DNA from 2 places in the Aliivibrio sp. S2TY2 genome. Region 1 is predicted to be linked to the other one. Evidence: predicted binding sites of a transcription regulator. Region 1 holds the regulator's gene; the other holds the start of a gene.

Region 1 (5,386 bases):
CTGTTAGTGCGGCACGTCATGCCTTTATTGAGTGGAAAAAACAGCCTTTTGAAGCGCGCCAAGCGGTTATCGAGCGCTTTGCTGAATTGGTAAAAGAGAATGCTGATAAAGTTGCTGAAGTTATTGCAAAAGAGACGGGTAAACCTTTCTGGGAAACAAAAACCGAAGCGGGAGCTATGGTGGGGAAAATCGCGATTTCCGTTCGTGCTTACCATGAAAGAACGCCACATAAAGAGCGTGAAGCAGCAGGGAATAAAATTGTACTAAGACATCGCCCACTAGGAGTAATGGCTGTCTTTGGACCGTATAACTTCCCAGGACACCTACCAAATGGTCATATCGTTCCTGCGTTACTTGCGGGTAATACCGTGGTATTAAAACCTTCAGAGCAAACACCATGGACCAGTGAAGTAATTATGCAGCTGTGGCAGCAAGCCGGTTTACCTAATGGAGTGATTAACTTAGTACAAGGTGCTCGTGAAACGGGTGAAGCACTGGCTAGCGCTAAAGGGATTGATGGGTTGTTGTTTACCGGCAGTGCGAATACAGGGCATATTTTACATCGCCAATTTGCAGGAGATACAGGGAAAATGCTGGCCCTAGAAATGGGGGGGAATAACCCAATGGTGATCTCTCATAATTTTGGAGATCGAGAAGCGACGGTTTATACCATTATTCAGTCAGCTTTTATCAGTGCTGGTCAGCGTTGTACTTGTGCTCGTCGTCTGTATGTGCCAAAAGGCCAAGCTGGAGATGAGTTAGTTGTGCGTCTTGTTGAAGTCGCAAAAAGCATTGTGGTTGACCAACCTTTTGCTGATAACGTGCCATTCATGGGACCGCAAATATCAGTCGCTGCGGCAGAGTTTATTTTAAATGCCCAGAAGAATTTACAAGCTTTAGGTGGTGAATCACTGCTTGAGGCGAAAAGCTTAGGCCACGCTTTTGTTTCTCCGGGCATTATCGATGCGACTAATGTAGCTGAATTACCGGATGAAGAATACTTTGGCCCATTATTGCAAATAGTACGCTATGAAACGTTAGAAGAAGCGGTAGAGCTTGCTAATGACACTCGTTATGGTTTATCGGCAGGCCTTGTTTCAACGGATGACAATGAGTGGGAATATTTTGTAGAGCATATTCGCGCAGGTATTGTAAATCGTAACCGTCAATTAACTGGAGCAAGTGGTGACGCGCCATTTGGTGGTCCGGGGGCATCAGGCAATATGAAACCAAGTGCCTACTATGCAGCAGATTATTGTGCCTACCCAATGGCCTCAATGGAAGGCGATGCCTGTGAAATTCCCGCTCAACTGTCTCCGGGTTTAACTTTATAAGAGGTAATAGGCATGAATAACGTAACGTCTTTATTTTCGTCATTATGGCAAGATTATATTACTCGTTTATCCCCATCGGCAGGAAGGGTTCATCAGTTATTATCTAATGGCGATGAATTGATTAACGATCACATTGCATTACGTACGTTTAATTTGCCTAAGGTTGGCTTGCAAACGTTAGCCGCCCCATTTTTAGCAATAGGGTATAAAGCGTGTGAGACGTATGATTTTGAAGCGAAAAAACTCAAAGCACAGCATTTTGAGCATCCAGATCCTAATGCGCCACTTGTTTTTATTAGTGAGATTTTAGTCGAAGAGTTATCACCTGAGTCCCAGAACATTATTCATGCTTTGGTTGAACAAGTGCCTGCGCATTATTTTGCGACCAGCGATTTTCTTTCAGCGGGCCGCCCTTGGGCGTTAAGTTTTGAGGAATATCAAATCTTAGCAAAAGAGAGTGAGTACGCTTCTTGGCTGGCAGCTCATGGTTATGGTGCTAATCACTTTACGGTTTATATTAATCAGCTTGAAGCGTTTGCTGAAGTGGTTGATGTGAACCAACACTTACGTGATGCTGGTTTTGCAATGAACGAAGTGGGTGGTGAAGTGAAAGGCTCTCCTGAGGTTTACTTAGAACAGTCATCAACCATGGCCGATAAAGTGAAAGTGAGCTTTACTGAGGGTGAGTTTGACATCCCAGGTGGATTTTATGAGTTTGCTAAGCGTTATTCGCTACCTAATGGCAAGATATATACAGGATTTGTCGCGGCATCTGCTGATAAAATTTTTGAAAGCACAGACAGTTAATTCTAAAATTTAGGCATAAAAAAACGCAGCTCAAGGGCTGCGTTTTTATTCGTTTAAGATAAGCGTTAAATTAACGAGTACCGTAAACTACGATTGTTTTACCGTGTGCAGAGATCAAGTTTTGCTCTTCAAGCATCTTCAAGATACGGCCAACAGTTTCACGTGAACAACCTACAATTTGACCGATCTCTTGACGAGTGATCTTAATTTGCATGCCATCTGGGTGAGTCATTGCATCTGGTTGTTTAGCTAGATTCAATAGAGTCTGAGCGATACGGCCTGTAACGTCTAGGAATGCTAAATCACCTACTTTTTGGCTAGTGATTTGTAGACGAGTTGCCATTTGAGCAGAAAGACGCATCAGAATATCTGGGTTTACTTGAATAAGCTGACGGAATTTCTTAAATGAAATTTCAGCCACTTCACAAGGGCTTTTAGCACGAACCCATGCTGAACGTTCTTGACCTTCTTCAAACAAGCCAAGCTCACCGATGAAGTCACCTTGGTTAAGGTAAGAAAGGATCATTTCTTTACCTTCTTCATCTTTGATTAGTACAGCAACAGAACCTTTTACGATGTAGTAAAGTGTCTCAGCTTTTTCACCAGCGTGGATTAAAGTACTTTTTGAAGGGTACTTATGAATGTGACAATGAGATAAGAACCACTCTAATGTTGGGTCTGTCTGAGGTTTACCTAGAACCATACTTTATACTTCCTCTGCGTTTGCCAAGTAGGCGATGTCCATTTTAAAATAACTGAGCCAAATATCAGTTTGGCCTATAGAATATGGTTATCGGAACAAGGCTGCATGTTCGTTGAGATAATTGATAAAATCATACCTTGTTTCGCCGTTGATTTCTTGACTTTGATCGTATGAAATGTGCGACCAAGGGCACAATTTCGTGAAATGGATCACGAGTTTTCTTTTTATGTAGTAAAGAGGCTTTTATGAACGCTGAAGTTAAATGGATTGAGGGATTTACTTTCCTAGGTCAATCTCAATCTGGTCACTCTGTGGTAATGGATGGAAATGGTGGTGAAAAAGCCCCAAGCCCGATGGAAATGGTGTTAATGGCCGCTGGTGGATGCAGTTCTGTTGATGTTGTAGATGGACTTAAATCTGCAAATCAAAAAGTAACAGGCTGTATTGCTAAGTTATCAAGCGCGCGTCGTGAAACTGCGCCAAAGCTGTTTACTCATGTGAATATTCATTTTGAAGTGAGTGGTGATAATCTGGATCCTAGCATTGTTGAGCAAGTTACTGCTGATTCATTACAGAAGTATTGTTCAGTATGTTTAATGCTAGGTGAAGGCATTGATATGACACACTCTTGGGAAATAGTGGCTTAAAATAATGCGTTTCCTAAAGAGAAAGCCTCGCTAATTTTCATTAACGAGGCTTTATTTAGCATAAAGGCTAAAAATTACAGAATGAAGCGACTTAAATCTTCATCTGCGACTAGCTTGCCTAAACGCGAACTTACGTATTCAGCATCAACAACTAAGCTCTCGCCGTGTTTTTCAGAAGCATCGTAAGAGATCTCTTCCATTAGGCGTTCCATCACCGTATGTAAGCGACGAGCACCAATGTTTTCTGTACTTTCGTTTACTTGGAAAGCGGACTCAGCAATACGAGTGATGCCATCTTCAGTAAATTCAACGCTTACATTTTCGGTTGCCAATAGAGCTATGTATTGTTCAGTTAATGACGCGTTTGGTTCCGTTAAGATACGTTTGAAGTCATTTGCTGTTAATGCTTCAAGCTCAACACGGATAGGTAAACGGCCTTGTAACTCAGGGATTAGATCAGACGGTTTTGCCATCTGGAATGCACCCGATGTGATGAATAACATATGATCGGTTTTCACCATACCGTGTTTAGTGCTTACTGTGCTGCCCTCAACTAATGGCAGTAAATCACGTTGCACACCTTCACGAGAAACATCACCTGAATGAGAGTTTGAGCCTTTACAGATCTTGTCTATTTCATCGATAAATACGATACCGTGGTTTTCTACGTTAAAGATGGCTTGTTCTTTTAGTTCTTCAGGATTAACCAGTTTCACGCCTTCTTCTTCTGTTAGTGCTTTAAGGGCATCAACAATTTTCATCTTACGCTTTTTGGTTGTATTACCGCCTGATAGGTTTTGGAACATACCTTGAAGTTGGTTTGTCATCTCTTCCATACCAGGAGGAGCCATGATCTCTACACCAACCTGAGGTGCAGCAACATCCACTTCAATTTCTTTGTCGTCTAGTTTGCCTTCACGCAGTTTTTTACGGAAAGATTGACGGGTACCAGAATCATTATCGCCTTCTTCGTTATTACCCCATGCATCACGCGCTGGTGGTAATAAAATGTCTAGAATTCGGTCTTCTGCTTGCTCTTCAGCTCGGAATTTTACTTTTTCAACGGCCTGTTGGTGTGTCATTTTGATAGCAACATCGGTTAAATCACGAATGATACTCTCAACTTCTTTACCAACGTAACCTACTTCAGTGAACTTAGTCGCTTCAACTTTAATGAAAGGCGCATTTGCTAACTTCGCCAAACGACGTGCAATCTCTGTTTTACCTACACCAGTAGGACCAATCATTAGGATGTTTTTAGGCGTAACTTCGGCACGTAAATTTGGTTCCAATTGCATACGACGCCAGCGGTTACGAAGTGCAATCGCGACTGAACGTTTTGCTTTATCTTGACCAATAATATGGCTATCTAGTTCGTGTACAATTTCACGAGGAGTCATTTCAGACATGGGAATTCCTTATTTTGGTTAAGCGTTCAGTTCTTCAACGGTGTGATTGTGGTTGGTGTATACGTCGATATCACCAGCAATAGTTAACGCTTTTGTGGCAATTTCACGAGCATCTAAATCGGTATTCTCCAGTAATGCGGTCGCTGCAGAGCGAGCAAAATAGCCACCAGAACCGATAGTCAGTAAATCATTGTCCGCGTTGATTAAATCGCCCGTACCACTGATGATAAGAGAAGTGGTTTTGTCTGCCACAATTAACATTGCTTCAAGGCGACGCAATGCTCGGTCACTACGCCATTCTTTAGCTAACTCAACCGCAGCTTTGGTTAAGTTACCTTGGTGCATTTCTAATTTTCGTTCACACAGGTCGAACAGAATAAAGGCATCTGCTGTGCTACCAGCAAAACCAACAAGAACAGAATCATTGTATAGACGACGTACTTTTTTTACGTTGCCTTTTGCGATCATATCACCTTGAGATGCTTG
Region 2 (5,386 bases), on a different contig from region 1:
ATCACCAGAGCTTGAAGAAATGGTAGAGCAAAATGTCGTTGATGTGGCCTATGGGATATTACCTATAAATAGCCAACTTCTGCATGTTCAACAAAATGAGCTGGGACAAATTCGTATGATGTCGGTCGCACATAAAGAACACCCGTTAAGCCGACTACGAAAAGTAAGCCCGACAGATTTAGAAAGCCACACAGAAATCATCGTTAATTACATTGATGATGATGAACTAATGGTATTTGAGCCAACATCCAGCAAATACATTGCACTTACTTTTTATGAGCACCTTCGTGATGCAGTATTAGATAGAACGGGATGGTCGTCGGTCCCTGCATTATTAATTAATGAGTATTTACGTGATGGTACGTTAAAGGTTCTCAAACATAACCGTGCAATGAACTGGCAATCTTTCGCAGAAATGACCAAAACGAACATGCCTCGCGGCGTTATTATTGACTGGCTATCTGAACAAGTTGAAGATTATTTACTCGAAGTGTCTGAATAATGGTTTATATATCGCTCAATAAGCAGTACATTATCGATAATTTATTCGTGGCTCTAATATAGCCTATATTACGTTTTCTTATTCATGGGTTAATTATGAGCATTGAAACTTATCTTCTCTTTATTGCTGGCATGTTTGCCTTCTGTGCAATGCCAGGCGCCGATTTCTTTTTTGTACTTTCAAGAGCATTAAGTGGTGGTGGAAAAACTGGAGTTTATGCGGCATTTGGAGTGGCTACTGGCGTACTTTTTCACACCTTTTTAGCTGTCGTTGGTTTAAGTGCACTACTACTCTCTTCTGCAACCGCTTTTACCATTATCAAATACATTGGTGCTGCCTATTTGTGTTACATCGGCTTTAAAATGTTCACAGCCAAAGGTGGCATAGCAGAGTTGGAAACCGCTAAGAAAACGTCAAATATGAAAGTATATCGCCAAGGTATTCTAACCAATGCGTTAAACCCAAAGGTATGTCTGACATTCGTTGCTTTCATTCCTCAGTTTTTAACGCCTGAAACCTCATCACCATCGATGATTGGCATGCTTGGGATCACAACCGCTTTCATTGCTTTAATATGGTTTATTTGTATTGCCATTTTTGCAGGAAAATTCAGAACGGTAATCGCAGAAAGCAAAGCTTTTTCTAATCTACTAAAATATGGATTAAGCTCTTTATTGGTTGGCTTTGGAGCCAAGTTAGCACTGACTAACTAATACCGTTATAAAACGTTAAAAGGGTTGAAGCTATCGTATCTTCAACCCTTTTTTAACTTAAAAACGTGAACGGTAAGAACGGTGACACGCATTACACGTATCTTGTGCTTGCTCTAAACCCGTTTTTGCCGCTTCTTTATCTTGTTTCAGGCTTGCTTGATAAAGTTGAACAAAGCCACTATCCATCTCTTGCATTAATTGATTAAATTTTTCAGGTTTACCCCATACCGCTTCTTTTGCTTTACTGCCGTCTTGGCTACCTTCAGGAAATGCCGTGCTTAGTAATTGGCTATGTTTATAAAGTTCATGACTGACCGACTCAATTTCATTCCAATTAGGAGCATCTTCATCAAGCATGTCCTCTACTTGCTCTGATTGATTTTCGATATGTACAAAAGCCTGTTGTCTTGCGTTAATTAGGTCAACACTCGCTTGTGAAAATGCAATATTTGGAAATAAAACACATAAACTAATTATTAATTTTTTCATTACTTTCTCTCTAATAAATGTCTGTCTCGCTTCGAGTTGCATTTAATTTACACCACAACAGTTGCGCACGCAACTGTTGTGGTGTAAATTATTTATAGTTAGTTAAAACAACCATTAATTAGGAACAAGAAAATGAAGATTTGGGATTTACCAACACGCTTATATCATTGGCTCCAAGCTCTGCTTTTTATCGGATTAGCCGCAAGTGGCTTTAATGGAGAAGGACCGCATGTCTATTTAGGTTTAGTCCTGTTTACTCTTATTATGTGGCGCATTGTATGGGGTTTTGTTGGCAGTGATACGAGCCGTTTTAAAAAATTTATTGCTTCCCCAAAACGTACCATTCGTTATTTATTAGGAAAAGAGCCATCAAAAGTAGGCCATAATCCAGCAGGATCTTGGATGGTCATCGGGTTAATTTTCACTTTATTTATTCAATGTATTACCGGTATCGCGTTAGCAGGGTTATTCGATCACATCCCTTACTCTGATATCGTTTTAAATGATGATGTCTTTGATATTTTCGTTACCCTGCATGGAATATGTGCACGTTTGTTACCGGTATTAGTCATACTGCATTTAGTTGCCATTCTTTTTTATAAATTACGCTCAAAGCCGCTTGTTTGGGCAATGGTTACTGGTATACAAAAGAAACTCACAGAAAATCAAACATCATCGAACTTGATGTTTGTATCAAATAAACGTGCATTATTGGTGCTAATTGCAACCGGATTAGTTACCATTGCAATAGTTGTAAGCGCAGGAGTTTGAACACAATGGAAGAATTTGATCGTCAAAGCAGCTTTGGATGGATGATTAACGTTATTGCCAACCAAGCCTCAAAACATTTCGAAGCAGAGTTAAAACAACACGGTTTAACAGTTGCTCTTTGGCCAACCATGATGTGTTTATGGGAAGAAGAAGGAGTCACTCAACGCGATATTGCTGAAAAATCAAAAGTGGAAAACTCCACAACAACACGAACATTAGATAAATTAGAAAAGCTTGGCCTTGTTGAACGACAAGCGGATCCCAACAGCCGTCGTTCATTTCGAATTTACCTCACAGATGAAGGTCGAACACTAAAAGAAACACTTTTGCCGATCCCAATTAAGGTGAATAAAGAAGCACTTAGCTCTCTTGATCTAAACGAACAAAAAGAGATGATTCGCCTATTACAAAAAATGGTCGCTGCAGTATAAATCTCTTTTAAAAAAACACGAAAAATAGCCCAAGTAAGACGGGCTATTTTTTATAAAAAGCCAGTTTTTCATCCAATCCACACAATCGAATACGTAGAACTCTAACTAAACAAAACCACTAAAATGTGACCAGTATCACATTAACAAGCTAAGAAATACGCTTTTATTGTGATTAACTTGCCTTTACACCTCTAAAAATGCCCATAATAAAAAGGAATTTAATTAGAGTACAAAGGATATGTATTTACATATGACTATTGCGGCACCCAGAATCTTGTGTTCAAGCATGGATATTGAACCCAGCAAAAAATGGACATTTAGAGAGCCTTCAAGGACAGACGGTGACGATGTTTACGCATTGATCACCGAGTGTCCACCTCTTGATATCAACTCTTCATACTGCAATTTTCTCCAATCTACCCATTTCAGTAAGACCTGCGTTTTAGCAGAGAAAGACGGCAACCTTGCTGGTTTTATCTCTGGTTACCATAAGCCTGATGACCCAAAAACATTATTCATTTGGCAAGTCGCTGTCTCTCCTCGCTACCGAGGTAAAGGTTTAGCTTACTCAATGCTAAATGAGCTTTTACAGCGTAAAAACATCAAACATACCGAATTCGTAGAAACAACCATCACCAAAGCCAATACCGCTTCATGGTCGCTATTTAAAAAGCTGGATGCCGAAAACGGTGATCAAGGTGAAGTAACCACATTTCTAGACAAAGAAACCCATTTCAAAGGCAAACACGATACTGAATATTTGTATCGTATCGCTCTAAAATAAAATAGGAATCATAAACGGACTCATCATGAATATTTTCAAGAAGCAAGAATCACAAGTACGTTCATACTCAAATAGTTTTCCAGTTGTCTTCCAAAAAGCAAAAGGATGTTGGCTAGAAACCGAAAGCGGCGAACGTTACTTAGACTTCCTTGCTGGAGCCGGATCACTCAACTACGGTCACAACAACCCAGTCTTAAAGCAAGCTTTACTTGAATACATCGAAAATGATGGCATTACGCATGGCTTAGATATGCACTCAAGTGCAAAAGCCACTTTCTTGAATGCATTGAATAATTACATCCTAGAACCTAGAGATCTAGATTATAAAGTTCAATTTACCGGCCCTACCGGAACCAATGCCGTTGAGGCCGCTTTAAAACTGGCACGTAAAGTCACTAACCGAACTAACATTGTTGCCTTCACTAATGGCTTCCACGGTTGTACTGCTGGTGCACTTGCAGCAACAGGTAATCAACACCACCGCCAAGGTGCAGGTTTTAGTTTAAACAACATCACTCGCATTCCTTTTGAAGGCTATGCCGACATCGATGGTCTTAACTTGTTTGAAACCATGCTATCTGACAATTCAAGCGGTTTAGATAAACCAGCTGCGGTACTTTTAGAAACAGTACAAGGCGAAGGTGGTTTAAATGTTGCGTCCAATGAATGGCTACAGCGTTTAAGCAAAATTTGTAAAGCCAACGACATTCTAATGATTGTTGATGATATCCAAGCAGGCTGTGGGCGTACTGGCACCTTCTTCAGTTTTGAACCATCAGGTATAAAACCAGATATGGTTACACTCTCTAAATCCATTGGCGGCTACGGCTTACCAATGGCGGTTGTCTTACTAAAACCAGAATTAGATGAATGGAAACCGGGTGAGCACAACGGTACTTTCCGTGGTAACAACCACGCTTTTATTACCGCAGCTAAAGCTCTGGAGATTTACTGGGCAAACTCAGATTTTGAAACACACATCAAACAGTGCTCTCAAAAAGTCAATGATGTCATTCTTCGTGCTGTAAAACGCTACCCTAAATTGTTTGTTCAGCAAAAAGGTCGCGGCATGATGATTGGTATTGAGTGTAAAGATGGCATTATCTCAAGTGATATCGCTAAAGATTGTTTTAAAAACGGTATGATCATTGAAACTGCTGGTCCATCTGATGAAGTAGTGAAATTCTTCTGTCCATTGACGATCACAGAGTCAGAGCTAGAAGAAGGACTAACCATCTTTGAAAACGCAATTGATAATATTGCAGAAAAACACTTCAAAAAAGCATCTTAATCAGGGACGATACAATGATTGTTAGAACACTAGACGAATGTCGTGATAGCGAACGACGCGTAGCATCAGAAACATGGGAAAGCGTAAGAATGTTGTTGAAAGACGACAACATGGGCTTCTCTTTCCACATCACCACAATTTATCAAGATACAGAAACACACATTCACTACAAGAACCACCTAGAGTCAGTCTATTGCATGAGTGGCGAAGGTGAAATTGAAGTCATTGGCGGTGAAACCTACCCAATCAAACCGGGCACCTTGTACATTCTTGATAAGCATGACGAACACTACTTGCGTGCTTATAAAGATAAAGAAATGGTGATGGCGTGCGTGTTCAATCCACCAATCACAGGTGCCGAAGTTCATGATGAAAACGGTGTCTACCCTATCTTAGATTAAACAC

What was found. The regulator CRP, encoded in region 1, controls carbon source genes, mostly activating them, when cyclic AMP is high. The targets are predictions, from matches to a motif close to TGTGANNNNNNTCACA.
Region 2: ectA (diaminobutyrate acetyltransferase) is a predicted target of CRP. The motif match lies at 3,031-3,046, and genes of this name have one in related genera.

Annotation. Positions count from the first base shown of each region.
Region 1 is NZ_JARACS010000007.1:53,959-59,344, forward strand. It holds gene astD (succinylglutamate-semialdehyde dehydrogenase) at 1-1,334, shown strand, start outside; gene PVK63_RS12280 (DUF1338 domain-containing protein) at 1,347-2,141, shown strand; gene crp (cAMP-activated global transcriptional regulator CRP) at 2,212-2,844, opposite strand; gene PVK63_RS12290 (OsmC family protein) at 3,090-3,491, shown strand; gene hslU (HslU--HslV peptidase ATPase subunit) at 3,566-4,900, opposite strand; gene hslV (ATP-dependent protease subunit HslV) at 4,919-5,386, opposite strand, start outside.
Region 2 is NZ_JARACS010000005.1:27,064-32,449, reverse strand. It holds gene PVK63_RS09760 (LysR family transcriptional regulator) at 1-502, shown strand, start outside; gene PVK63_RS09755 (LysE family translocator) at 598-1,215, shown strand; gene PVK63_RS09750 (c-type cytochrome) at 1,273-1,704, opposite strand; gene PVK63_RS09745 (cytochrome b/b6 domain-containing protein) at 1,837-2,475, shown strand; gene PVK63_RS09740 (MarR family winged helix-turn-helix transcriptional regulator) at 2,481-2,906, shown strand; gene ectA (diaminobutyrate acetyltransferase) at 3,157-3,690, shown strand; gene ectB (diaminobutyrate--2-oxoglutarate transaminase) at 3,716-4,981, shown strand; gene PVK63_RS09725 (ectoine synthase) at 4,996-5,382, shown strand.